One region of the Anaeromusa burkinensis DSM 3853 genome, then DNA from elsewhere that is predicted to be linked to it. Evidence: riboswitches for the same ligand, from Rfam matches in the RefSeq annotation. Region 1 holds a riboswitch; each other region holds the start of a gene.
The links. A riboswitch is a leader RNA that binds a small molecule or an ion and turns the genes downstream of it on or off. The one in region 1 is predicted to bind cobalamin.

Region 2: linked by a shared signal. The riboswitch ahead of cbiD (cobalt-precorrin-5B (C(1))-methyltransferase CbiD) and the one ahead of C508_RS18025 (adenosylcobinamide amidohydrolase) in region 1 are both predicted to bind cobalamin.
Region 3: linked by a shared signal. The riboswitch ahead of cobT (nicotinate-nucleotide--dimethylbenzimidazole phosphoribosyltransferase) and the one ahead of C508_RS18025 (adenosylcobinamide amidohydrolase) in region 1 are both predicted to bind cobalamin.

What each region holds. Positions count from the first base shown of each region.
Region 1 covers NZ_KB894588.1:117,778-122,012, reverse strand. Annotated here, with positions in the region: gene C508_RS0106825 (sirohydrochlorin cobaltochelatase) at 126-1,043, shown strand; cobalamin riboswitch at 1,069-1,250, shown strand; gene C508_RS18025 (adenosylcobinamide amidohydrolase) at 1,400-2,161, shown strand; gene C508_RS18020 (MotA/TolQ/ExbB proton channel family protein) at 2,322-2,948, shown strand; gene C508_RS0106810 (ExbD/TolR family protein) at 2,935-3,351, shown strand; gene C508_RS19410 (energy transducer TonB) at 3,348-4,049, shown strand; gene C508_RS0106800 (nitrogenase component 1) at 4,073-4,235, shown strand, end outside.
Region 2 covers NZ_KB894593.1:76,912-81,146, forward strand. Annotated here, with positions in the region: gene ldhH (L-lactate dehydrogenase (quinone) large subunit LdhH) at 1-1,509, opposite strand, end outside; gene C508_RS0110115 (LutC/YkgG family protein) at 1,509-2,120, opposite strand; cobalamin riboswitch at 2,394-2,578, shown strand; gene cbiD (cobalt-precorrin-5B (C(1))-methyltransferase CbiD) at 2,682-3,791, shown strand; gene cbiE (precorrin-6y C5,15-methyltransferase (decarboxylating) subunit CbiE) at 3,770-4,235, shown strand, end outside.
Region 3 covers NZ_KB894585.1:130,108-134,342, forward strand. Annotated here, with positions in the region: gene fucO (lactaldehyde reductase) at 1-1,001, shown strand, start outside; gene C508_RS0104235 (P-II family nitrogen regulator) at 1,112-1,486, opposite strand; cobalamin riboswitch at 1,672-1,872, shown strand; gene cobT (nicotinate-nucleotide--dimethylbenzimidazole phosphoribosyltransferase) at 1,964-3,016, shown strand; gene C508_RS17800 (nicotinate-nucleotide--dimethylbenzimidazole phosphoribosyltransferase) at 3,016-4,107, shown strand.

The DNA.
Region 1 (4,235 bases):
TACCTACGACGGATGGGGATGGAGATTCAGGCAACAAGGCTGTTTGCTATGTAATCCCAACGCGTAGGCGTTGGGATTTTATTGTTACAGCTAAAGGTATGAAAAAGAATAAGGAGTGGAATTGAATGAATAAGTGGATGAAAAAAGGACTGTTCGCCATGTGCGCCGTATGTTTGCTTTCGGTTGGTATTGGAGGAGGGGCTTCAGCCGCGCAAACGAAAAAAGCCATTGTAGTTACCAGTTTCGGCACTACGTTTCCAGATGCTCGCAAGGCTTGCATTGAAACTGCGGAAAATGATATTCGGGCGGCTTTTCCAGATTACGAAGTGCGCCGCGCCTTTACGGCTCGGAAAGTAATTGCAAAGATGGCGGCGGAAGAAAAAATTCAAGTGGATACATTGGAGCAAGCCTTGGCAAAGTTGAAGGCGGAAGGCTATCAAGAAGTGGTCATTCAGCCATTGCATCTGACTCCGGGCGAGGAATATGAAAAGAAGATTCTGAATGCATATCGTCAGGCTTGGGCTGATAATTCCTTTGCAAGCATTGCAGTAGGACGGCCAGTTTTGATGTTTGACGGACAGCAAGGCATGCCAGATGATTTCAAGGCTTTGGCCGCAGCGGTTGAAAAACAAATGCCTAAATTAGGAAACGGGGAAGCGGTTCTCTTCATGGGCCATGGTTCGCCGCATCAGCCGAATCCGGCCTATGCAAAAATGCAGAGCATTTTGCAAGAGAGAGGCAATAAAGCTTATATGGGAGTAGTGGAAGAAACTGACCATCCTAACTTTGAGGATGCGTTGGCGGAACTGAAAAAGAACCAAATTCAGAAGGTGACCTTGATGCCGTTTATGCTGGTGGCTGGCGATCATGCAAATAATGATATGGCTGGCAGTGAGCCGGATTCTTGGAAAAACCGTCTGCAAAAAGAAGGTTTCCAAGTAGAAACGGTTCTGAAAGGGCTAGGAGAAAATGCGGCGTATCGTTCTATTTATGTGAATCATGTTCGTGATGCAATTCGAGGCTTGTATCAGCCGCAACACTAATGTCAGATAGAGTGTTAAGAAAACTCAATAAAGAAGCGGAACAGGTGCCCGTAAGGGCTTAATAGGGAAGTCCGGTGCAATACCGGCGCGGTCCCGCCACTGTAATGGGGAGCGAATTCAAGAAATGCCACTGGGGCGAAAGCCTTGGGAAGGTTTGAATGAGCAAAGATCCAGAGCCAGGAGAACTGCCTGTTTGACAATCACCATTTGACCTACGAACGATGGGGAGGGGATTTGGCAGGCGTGCTTTAGCAAAGTAAGCATTGTTTGGCAATTCAGACTATCCCGTCTATTGTAGACGGGGTAGTCTATTTTTATTGGCGCTAGCGCCTGGCTGGCAGAAAGGTTGGATTTATATGGAGCAAACTCGCCTGCTTTCTGCAGGAGGTGTTTTGCAGATTAAGGAAGATTTGCTGATTTGCCGTTTTTCACAGCGACGCATTGCTTTAAGTACCTCTCCGTACAACGGCGGGATTCGCGAGGTATCGGCAATATTTAATCATCGCTTGACTTTTTATGTTGAAAGTGAGGCGGCACTGCCTGGCGGCGGCTTAGAAGGATACTTAGCAGCTATTGCTATGAGGGAAGGTTTAGAAAAAGATGAAACAAGCGGTCTTTTAACGACAGCCCATATGGAATTCATGTCCTACCAACGACGTTTTTATGAAGGAATTACAGTGGAAGCCATTGTGACGGCTGGGGTGAAGCATAATGCCGCCCGAGCCGGGGATGATGCGCTTTACTGGGAACATCATGGAAAATACGTTCCTATTTCAGGAACTATCAATATCATGCTGCTTATAGAAGCAAACTTATCCCCGGGAGCTTTAGCGAAAGCCCTGATTACAGCTACGGAAGCGAAAACCGCAGCCTTGCAGGATTTAAGGGTATACAGCCCTCATAGTTTGCTTCAGGCAACTGGCACCGGCACGGATGGGGTAATTCTTGTAAGCCATTTAGAAGGATTGGTATGCAAGGATGTCGGTACGCAATCGAAACTAGGGGAAATGTTGGCGGATGCAGTAAAATCCGGTGTAAAGGACGCCTTGTTTAAAGAAGAAGGCTTGCAAGAGATTGCACCGAGATTTGCAAGAAAGACTCATTCTTTACGATCTTGAAGTTCCTAGGAGGAATTTTAGGATAGATATTTCATTGCTCACTATAAGCCGTTATTTAACGGCGGCCCCAGGGGTAGGGGCTTTCTTTTTCAAAGACAGGCTGCGGCCAATTGAGAATAAACCGTATAAAGCGGAAGTGATCGTGAAAGGAGTTTGAAAGATGGATTTAGAGCGGATCTGGCAGTTATTTCAAGCGGGTGGCGTGGTTATGTATCCGTTGATTTTTTGCTCGATTTTGGTGGTGGCAGTGACTTTGGAGCGGCATTGGAACTATAAAGAGGCGGAGAGTTTTCGAGGCGGGAAGGCGGAATTTTTGAGTTCGCTGCAAGAGGGCCGATGGATTGAACCGCCGGCAACGGCGGGAGCCTTTTCTAAGCTGCTGCAGGATGCATATAGCTGGCGTGGCTTAGAGGCGTCGGTGCAGTTGCAAATGTTTGAGAATGCGGCGGCGACGGTAATGGGACGGTTTCGGGAACACTTAAGCTATTTGGAGACCATTGTCACATTAGCGCCGCTCCTGGGCCTTTTGGGAACCGTGGTGGGGATGATTCAGTCCTTTCAGGTGTTGGCTGTCAAAACAGGACAAATGCAGGCTATTACTGGCGGCGTTGGGGAAGCGTTGGTGGCGACAGCAACAGGGCTTTGCGTAGCGGTTTTGGCGTTGTTGTGTCATTCCTGGCTTTGCCAACGTTTAGAACGCTTAGCGGGAGACATGGAAGAATGCGGTGCTGCCCTTTTGACGGGTTCCAATGTTGCTACAGGGAGGCGCAGCCGTGAAACTGCGTGAATGGAGGGTATCGCGTCAGCCACGGCTGATGATTATTCCTATGATTGACATTATTTTCTTTCTCTTGGTCTTCTTCATGCTGAGCACCTTATATATGGTAGAGCAGAAAACGCTGCCTGTGCAGTTGCCAGCGGCGCAAGCGGCGCAGGCGGATTTGAAAAAGCAGGTGGCCGTTACGGTAACGGCTGAAGGGCAGACATATGTAGATGAGGAAAATGTGCCTCTGCCGCTTTTAGGGAAGCGAATTCGGTTGGAAATATCCAGGCAGCAGGAAGCTTTTTTTGTTTTGCGCGCTGATAAACGTGTGGAGTATGGACGGGTAGTGGCTGTTATGGATGCCTTGAAAGCTGCCGGAGTGCAGCGTCTTAGCGTGGCAACAGAAGCGGGAGCTGCGCAGCCATGAGTAAAAGTTCAAAAAAAGCGCTGGCAATTTCGGCGGGCGCGCATCTTGTGGTCCTGCTAGTGCTAGGATATGTCGGCGTTTTTTCTTGGCCAGCGCAAGCCGCAGAAGAGTATTTGGAGCTTTCCTTAACCGCTGCGCCTTTGCCTGTAAATGGTGCAGCAGCGGCTATGCCGGCGATAGCGCCGCCAAGCGCACCGGCTGCTAGACAGCAGCAAACCCAGGCCGCCGTTAGCGCTGTTGCAGCGGCGCCGACCAATGTCCAAGCGGCGCCTCAGGCTATGGGAAACGCAGTTGCGGCTGGCCCTGTCAGTGAGGGCGCTGCAGCTGGCGGAGGTTCGTTAGAGGGAGGCAGCCCGTCGGATGGACAAAGCGCAGGAACTGGTGCTGGCGGTAGTGGCGGGACAGTACCTGCTTCCGCTAGAGTATTACCGCCGCGCATCTTACGGCAGACGGAGCCTGCCTATCCGGAAACTCTGCGGCAGCAGCGTATTGAAGGACGTGTAGCGGTGCGCATGCTGGTCTTAGAAGACGGAAGCGTAGGCGATGCGAACGTGGTGTCTTCTTCGGGATATGGAGAAATGGATGAAGCGGCATTGGACGCGGTTAGGCAATGGCAATTTGTGCCGGCACGACAGGAGGGCGGCGGCGCGGTGCGTTGCCGGACGACATTGTCAGTTAGCTTTCGATTGAGAGGATAATACGGAGAGAGGCGGCGATTCCTATGCGTGTAGGAAAAGCGGATTGGCTTATGCGGAAAAATGAGGCGCTATGGCAAGGGGCTAGCGCATTTTTTGCGAGCATATCCGATGTAGGAGCTGCACGCATGCAATCACTCTGGTGTTATTTCTACGCTTGCGGGTTGCTGGAAAGGCAGGGACTGGATG
Region 2 (4,235 bases), on a different contig from region 1:
TTTGACTATGGCTTCGCCAGTTTCGGGGAAGACAAAGTCAATATTGCAACCAGCGAAGAAGGCAATGCGCTTGACAGGGTTGTCGATTTTCTTGGTGACCTTCGCTACGCGGTCACGGAACGGCGCATCAGCGATAGCTGGCAGGCTGCGATCTTTGGCCATGCCAGAGAGGAAGAGCGGCAAATGCCGGATGACGCGGCCGCTTTGGAACGGTTTTTGACCGATGGAAGCCATGCGCAACATGGTGTGGAACACCTTACGATTGGAAAGAACGTTTTCAAAGACGACTTTAGCGGCGAAGGGAAGACCATGTTCTTTGACCGCCCGCGCGCGCAGTTCGTCAATCAATCCAGGGATGTTGATTTTACCAGGGCAGATTTCTACGCATTTGCGGCAGCCGATGCACATTTCGTTAATGTGTTCGAAATCCTTCATGCCATGCAGGAACGCTGTCAAAATGGCGCCAATGCCGCCGGCGTAAATGTGGCCGAAGACGTGGCCGCCTACGACGGTGTAAACCGGGCAGACATTGAGGCAGGAGGCGCAGCGCAGACAGTTGAAGCTTTCTTTGAGAACCGGATCTTTGGCGGCTTTCAGGCGGCCGTTATCCAGCAGGATGTAGTGTACTTCGCGCTCTTCTTCCACCCATTTGCCATCGGGACCTTTGACCATCAGAGGGGTCACGCCGTCCACCATGGTCATGTAGCTGGTCATCAGCTGGCCAGTGGCGTTACGAGGCAGCATGCGCATAATATAGGATGCATCCTGAATAGAGGGGATCAGCTTTTCATAGCCGATAACAACCACATGGATTTTAGGCAAAGTCGTAACAATGCGGGCATTGCCTTCGTTCGTTACGAGGCCGATAGCGCCGTTTTCGGCAATACCGAAGTTAGCGCCGGAAATACCCATGTCAGCCAGAACGAATTCTTGACGCAGATTTTGCCGAGCTTCCTGTACCATGTAAGGGATATCAACAGGAATTTCCTTGTGCAGCTCTTGGCTGAAATACTCAGCGCATTGTTGGCGGCTTAAATGAATCGCAGGCATAACCATGTGCGAAGGACGGTGTCCGGCAATGCCGATGATCCATTCGCCAAGGTCGGTTTCCTTGACATGCAGGCCCGCTTCTTCCAGGGCATGGTTCAGATGAATTTCTTCAGTAGCCATGGATTTGGACTTGGCGATGCGCTTGACGCCTTTTTTCTGACACAGATCGATCAGATATTTTTTCAGGTCGTCGCCGTCTTTGGCCCGATAAACTTTGACGCCGCGCTTAGTGGCTTCGGCTTCAAATTTGTCGGTAATGGCTTCCAAATTGGCTACGGTGTTGATTTTCATTTGACGGAAGCTTTCACGTAGGGAGTCTAAATCCTCTACGTTTTCATACGCTTTCGCGCGGGCGGTCGGATACGCTTCGGCAAAACGGCCCAAGGCGCCGCGCAGTACTTCGTCATTAAGTTTTTCTTCAATCTCTTTGCGCAGGTTACGATCTTGTGTTGATTCCATTAGTTTGCACCTCCGGGCATTTCATCTACTGCGATGACGACAAAGCGGCTGGGGCCATGGACGCCGATGGTCAAGACGCGTTCAATATCCGATGTACGGCTGGGGCCGGTGATGAAGCCGGTGAAGCCGTGATGGAATACTTTAGAGAGGATTTCAAAAGCTTCCGAAATACCAGGCACTACATGGCTGGCAGGTAAAAATACTACATGCAAAGGAGGGAGCATGGTAACGACGCGGCTTTCGTAAGCATAGCCGTCGTAACAGACGCTGCCGCTTTCGGCAATAGCGAATTCTACCGTGGAAATGCCAAGGTCAGCGGTTTCTACGTGCTCGGCAATGTCGGCAGCTTCTGTGTACACAGTGACATTCTGCTGTTGCAGTTTTTCCAAGGCGCCAGAAGCGTCTACATAGGCGCTAGGAATGGCAACGACTTTTTTAGCATTTACGTCAGCAGCCAGCTTGGCGATGATTTCTTGGGCCTCGGCGACTGTTTTGACGTGAAACATTTCGGTGCCTACATTTTTAGCGCGGGTTTCAAATTCGGCAAAATGTTCTTGGCCCACTTTGCCTGCTGGAAAATGTTCTTTCCAGTTTTCGCATACTCGTTTCATTGTGTCACTCCCTCATAAAATAAATAAAATAAATAAACTACTATGACATGTTTCGCAATAAATACGAAAAATCCTGCTGGTCGTGTAAGAAAAATCTTACAAGATTTTAAAAAAAGCCTGACATGTTAGGAAAAATAACTCTTTATAAAGGAAAATTTAGAATTCCTATCCTGCAAGAGCGCAAAAAAATCCTGTGTATTATAAAGAAAGAGGCAGGATTTTTTTGCGAAACAGGGAATTAATTATAAATATATTTTTTTAGCGGTAAAAGAACATACGGATTTGGGAATAGGTGCGCTTATGCTTAATAGGGAAGTTTGGTGCAATGCCAACGCGGTCCCGCCACTGTAACGGGGAGTTTCTTTTCTGAGCGTGTATACGCGGCCACTGGGAAACCGGGAAGGCGAAGAGAAGCGAAGAACCGGAGTCAGGAGACCTGCCTGTTCTAACACACGCCGTTATGACCTACGGAAGATAGGCAGGTGGGTGAGCTCATTGTTTTTGGTTTTGGGAAAATCAATTAGGATGCTGCAAAACCCCCTGTGCAAGGGGGTTTTCTTGTTGCAAAAACGCATGCGAAGCGGCAGGACTACAGGTACATGTGCTGCAGCAGCTTTAAAAGCGGCTCTTTTGGCCTGGCGAGGAGAAATGCCGGCGCAAGTGAATGTACAGACGCCTCAAGGAAAGTGGCTGCAGGTTCCAGTGGAGGAAACGTCGGCCATAGAGCAAGGCGGACGGGCCGTTGTGCGCAAGGATGCTGGAGACGATCCTGATATTACCCACGGCGCGCTTCTTGTGGCGGAGGTAGTCTTGCAACCGGGAGAGGGATGGACTTTATTTGCTGGAACAGGGGTAGGAACGGTAACCAAGCCAGGCCTAGCTATGGATCCGGGAGAACCGGCCATTAACCCGGGACCGCGGCGCATGCTGGCGTTGGTATTGGAGGAACTGCTGCCGGAAGGCCTGAGAGCGGAAGTCACACTGTCCATTCCCGGCGGCGAGGAGCTGGCGAAACGAACGTTGAATCCGTCTCTGGGCATTTGCGGGGGGCTTTCCATTATTGGAACTACCGGCGTTGTCGAGCCTATGTCGGAAGAAGCCTTTAAAAACTCGCTGGCGCCGCAACTGCGCGTGGCTCAGGCTCAGGGATTTGACAGCGTGGTGCTGGTGCCAGGAAGGATTGGACAGGATGCGGCGATCTTAAAATACGGGCTGCCTGAAGAGAGTGTCGTACAGATGAGTAATTTTGTAGGATTCATGCTTACAAAAGCATCGGAATTCGGGTTAAAGAAAGTGTTGCTTTTCGGTCACCTGGGGAAATTGGCTAAAGTGGCTGCTGGTATTTTTCATACGCATAACCGCATGGCGGACGGACGAATGGAGACGCTGGCAGCTTATGCGGCTTTATTGGGAGCTTCTCAGGAGACGATTAAGGATATTTTGGACGCGACGACAACAGAAGGCGCTATGCCTCATATTGCAGCTGCTGGACTGGGAGAGACGCTGTATCCGCTGCTGGCGGCGAAAGCCAGCGAGCGGGCGCGGCGTCATGTGTTTGGCGATCTGGAGGTGGGCACAGTGATTGTGACGCTGCAAGGAGAGCTTTTGGGTATGGATGAGGATGCAAAGAAGATAGGAGACGCGATGGGATGGAACATCAGATCCTTGTAGTGGGAATTGGTCCAGGAAGCCGCGAGTATATGCTGCCGGTCGCCTGGGAGGCTATTGCTAAGGCTAAGACGCTTGTGGGCGGTAGGCGAGCGCTCCTTACGCTGGCGCCGCCGGGAGCGAAGCAGCGGGTGGTTGATGCCGATATTGAAGGGCTATTGAATTATATTGAAGAAGAAAGCCGCCAAGGGGAAGTGGTGGTCATGGTATCGGGAGATCCTGGCTTTTATAGCTTGCTGCCTGCTTTGCGGCGTCGATTTCCCAGAAAGCGCTTGCAGGTTATTCCGGGGATCAGCTCGGTGCAACTGGCTTTTGCCAGAGTGGCGGAACCTTGGCAGGAGGCAAGCCTGCTTAGCTTTCACGGCAGGGAAGTCGAGGATGAAGCGCTGCAGTATCGCTCCGGTCGGACTCTTTCTTTTCTCACGGATCGTTTGCATCGGCCTAAAG
Region 3 (4,235 bases), on a different contig from region 1:
TGGAAAAAGCGTCAGTTCCTTTCTCTCTCTATGATGAAGTAAAACAAAATCCGACAGTGGCTAATGTCAATGGCGGCGTGGCTGCTTTTAAAGCGTCCGGCGCTGATTGTATTGTGGCCATCGGCGGCGGTTCACCGATTGATACAGCCAAGGGGATTGGCATTGTGGTGAACAATCCTGAATTTGCCGACGTATGCTCGCTAGAAGGCTGCGCAGCGACTAAAGCCAAAAGCGTGCCGGTCATTGCGGTGCCGACAACGGCGGGAACCGCGGCGGAAGTTACGATTAACTACGTTATTACCGATGAAAAAAACGTCAAGAAAATGGTTTGCGTGGATCCTAACGACATTCCCGTTATGGCGGTCGTAGACCCGCAGCTGATGACTTCTATGCCTAAAGGACTGACGGCGGCCACTGGTATGGATGCGCTAACTCATGCGATTGAAGGGTATATTACCCAGGGCGCTTGGGATATGAGCGATATGTTTGCGTTGCAGTCCATTAGCCTGATTGCTAAGCACTTGTCTACGGCTGTAGAACAGCCTGCTAATGTGGAAGCCAGAAGCGGCATGGCCTTGGCGCAATATGTGGCTGGTATGGGTTTCTCTAATGTCGGTTTAGGCATCGTGCATTCCATGGCGCATCCGCTGGGAGCGCTCTATGATACGCCTCATGGCGTTGCTAATGCCTTGCTGCTTCCTTATGTTATGGAGTACAACGCTCCGGCATCTGGAGAAAAATACAGAGAAATTGCTCGCGCTATGGGTGTTCAGGGTGTGGATGCAATGGAGCAGGATGCGTATCGCAAAGCGGCTGTAGATGCGGTAGTAAAACTGTCTAAGAAGATTCGGATTCCTCAAAAACTGCAAGATATCGGCGTACAGGAAAAGGATCTGCCTAAACTGGCCGCCGCTGCCTTTGCCGATGTTTGTACGCCTGGCAATCCTCGCGAGACGAATGAAAAAGAAATTCTTGCTTTGTATCAGAAGGCGTATTCTTAGGCCGTTGGGGGCCGCCGCGACGCCTCACGGGGACGGCGCGTCACGATAGGACCCATTCGACATGCAAAGAAGAAGAGTCGGCAGGTTTCTGCCGGCTCTTCTTCTTTATTTTAAGCGCTTTTGGTATCTTTTGGAGCTTTGATAGCGGCTGGCCCTTCGTCGCCAGTACGGATGCGCACGGCATTGGCCAACGGTTGGATAAAGATTTTGCCATCTCCGAGTTTGCCTGTTTTCAAGATTTCTTTAGCGGTTTTGACTACCGTTTCTACCGGTACTTCGCAAACAACAATTTCCACTTTGATTTTTGGCAGCAAGTTTACGGAATACTCGGAACCGCGGTATACTTCTACATGGCCTTTCGTTAGACCGCTGCCGAAGATTTGACTGACGGTCATGCCGGTAACGCCGATTTTATTCATGGCTTCTTTGAGTTCGTCCAACTTGGCGGGACGGGTGATGATTTCCACCTTAGTAATAGGTTCCATGTGTATTCCTCCTTTTTGGGGAACAAAAAAATCGCTCCACTGCCAATCAAAACGATTGTCAGAGGAACGACCATTGTTCCGAAACATATTCAAACTATGTTTATAATTATAGCGGCACTGCGGTGATAAAGCAAGCTATTCCGTTCTTGACGAATGAGAAAAGTGTTGGTATACTGACCTCAATTTCATAAATCTATGACTGAGGTGCCGCTAATTGCGGAGAATAGGGAAGTCGGAGCGGCTTAAGCAAAGGCCGTGTACGCGCGGGCCCGCCACTGTACCGGAGAGAGCTTGCCAGATGCCACTTGCGCCGAAAAGTTGCAGGGAAGGCGGCAATGTATCGATGAACCGGGAGCCAGGAGACCTGCCTCAGATCAGGAAGACCTTGTTGGATACAAAGGCTTTTTAGGATTGCTTCCGCTTCCTAAAAAGCTTTTTTTATTAAGGTAAGGGGTCTTCCGGAAAGAGAGGGAGTAAATGATGAGTTTGTTGCAAGAAACCCTAGAGAAAATTGAAAAGCCCGATGCGGCAGCGTATGAAATTGTCAAAAAAAGCTTGGCTCAGAGCGTATATCCTGCGGGGATGCTGGGGCGTCTGCCGGAGATGGCGGCGACCTATGCAGCGGCTATTGGGAACGCAAAGCCGCAGGAACTAAAGGCTTGCATGGTGATTGCTTGCGCGGATCATGGCGTAGCCCGGCGTTCTGTCAGCGCTTATCCCATAGAAACAACGGCGCAGATGACAATTAACTATGTGGCGTCGAAGGGCGCCAGCGCCAATGCATTTGCTAATTTTTGCGGGGCGGATATGGTAGTTGTTGATGCAGGCGTAGCAGTGGAGCTGCCGTCTTATCCCGGGCTTTGGGAGCGAAAAATTGCCTATGGAACGGAAGATTTTACGCAGGGGCCGGCCATGACGCAGGAGCAGGCTGTAAAAGCATTGGAAATTGGTATTTCGATTGTGCAGGAAAAAGTGCAAGAAGGATATCGCTGCTTTACATTAGGGGAAATGGGTATTGGCAATACAACCAGCAGTGCTGCTATTGTAGCGGCTATATCCGGCGAGGACCCGCTGCAAACCACCGGGCGGGGCACGGGTATTTCTGATCAACGTTTGGCGGACAAGCGCCAATATGTCCGGCAAGCGCTAACGGTCAATCAACCCTGGGGAACTAACGGGCTGGATGTTTTACGCAAGGTTGGCGGCTTTGAACTGGGCGTGTTGGCGGGAGTGGTACTGGGGGCTGCGGCGCACAAGTGCCTGGTAATTGTTGACGGGTTGAACACCACGGCGGCGGCCTTGGTGGCGCAAGGTATTCATGCTGACAGCGCCTCTTATTTATTAGCTTCCCATTTGTCTGGAGAACCGGCTCATCGTATTGCCTTGCGTCAGCTAGAGTTGGAGGCGTGCGTGGATTTGGGAATTCGCCTTGGAGAGGCGATAGGGGCCTCGTTGGTGGTGGATATGCTGCAGATGGTTTTGGCTATGCTGCAAGACGCCTACGCAAGTGCAGAGGAGGGATTGGCGTAATGAAAAAGGAACAAACGATCGAACAAATTATTGCGTCAGTAGGTCCGATGGATGCAGCGGCGCTAGAACGCTGCCAAACGCGCTTGGACAATTTGACTAAGCCGTTAGGAAGCTTGCATCATTTGGAGTTTTTAGCGTTAAAGCTAGCGGGTGTAACAGGACAGCATCGTCCGGCATTATCTCAGAAACAGTCAATTTTAGTAGTGGCGGCGGATCATGGTATTGCGAAGTCGCTGTTTGAAGAGGAGAAGACAACGGCCCAGCGTGTAGCAGACGCCTGCCGGTTAAACAGTCCTCTGCGCAGTTTTGCAGCGAAAAATTCTGCCGAAGTGATCGTGGTGAATGCTGGGCTGCGTGAAAAAATTATTCATGAGCAGGTGCTGCAGGCATCCCTGGCTTTGGGGACCTGCGATTGGCGTCAAGGACCGGCGCTGGAGCAAGACATGGTTGTTGAAGCTCTTTGTTTAGGGGTTTCTCTGGCGCAAGCGGAGGCGGACAAAGGCGTGCGGATTTTAGGTCTAGGCAGTATTGCCAAAGGAGGTATGCTTTCTGCCTTGATTTTGCTAGCTGTTTTAGGCGGAGGAGTTCCCGCTTCACTGCGAAAGCAAGCGACTGTAAGCGAAAAGATCGCGAAGCAATTGGTCTTGGTGGAAAAAGCTTTTGCTTCGTATAATGGCGAAACAGAAGCAAAAGCCGTATTAAGCCGTTTTGGAGGTTTGGAAACGGCCGTTTTATGTGGGGCGATTTTAGGCGGAGCAGCTAGAGGCATGTTGTTGGTTCTTGACGGGCTTGAGACGGCTGCGGCTGCCTTAGCGGCGGCGCAAATGCAGCCGTTGGTAAAGAACTATCTGATTGCGCCACATGTTGCTGCGGAACCTGGATTTCAGGAAATGTTATTTTTGCTGGGGCTGCCAAGCTACTTGCAATTGCAGTTGCAGCAAAGCGAAGGTATTGGCGCTGTACTGGGAATGTCTCTTTTGCGGGCGTCTTTGCATATGCTGAATGATATGAGAACCTTTGGAGAAGCGGCTGTGGCGGTGGCCCAAGACGGGCCGGGGGCTGAGCGGCAGAGTCATGCAGTACGAGACTAAAAACACTGAAAAACATAGGAACGCAGCACTAGCTTAATGAAGAAATGCGGGCAGGATTGTCTAAGGTTGACGGCGAATTTTTATTATACCTGTTATAAGTGTAAATATTTTAGTATGCCTTTAAAGGA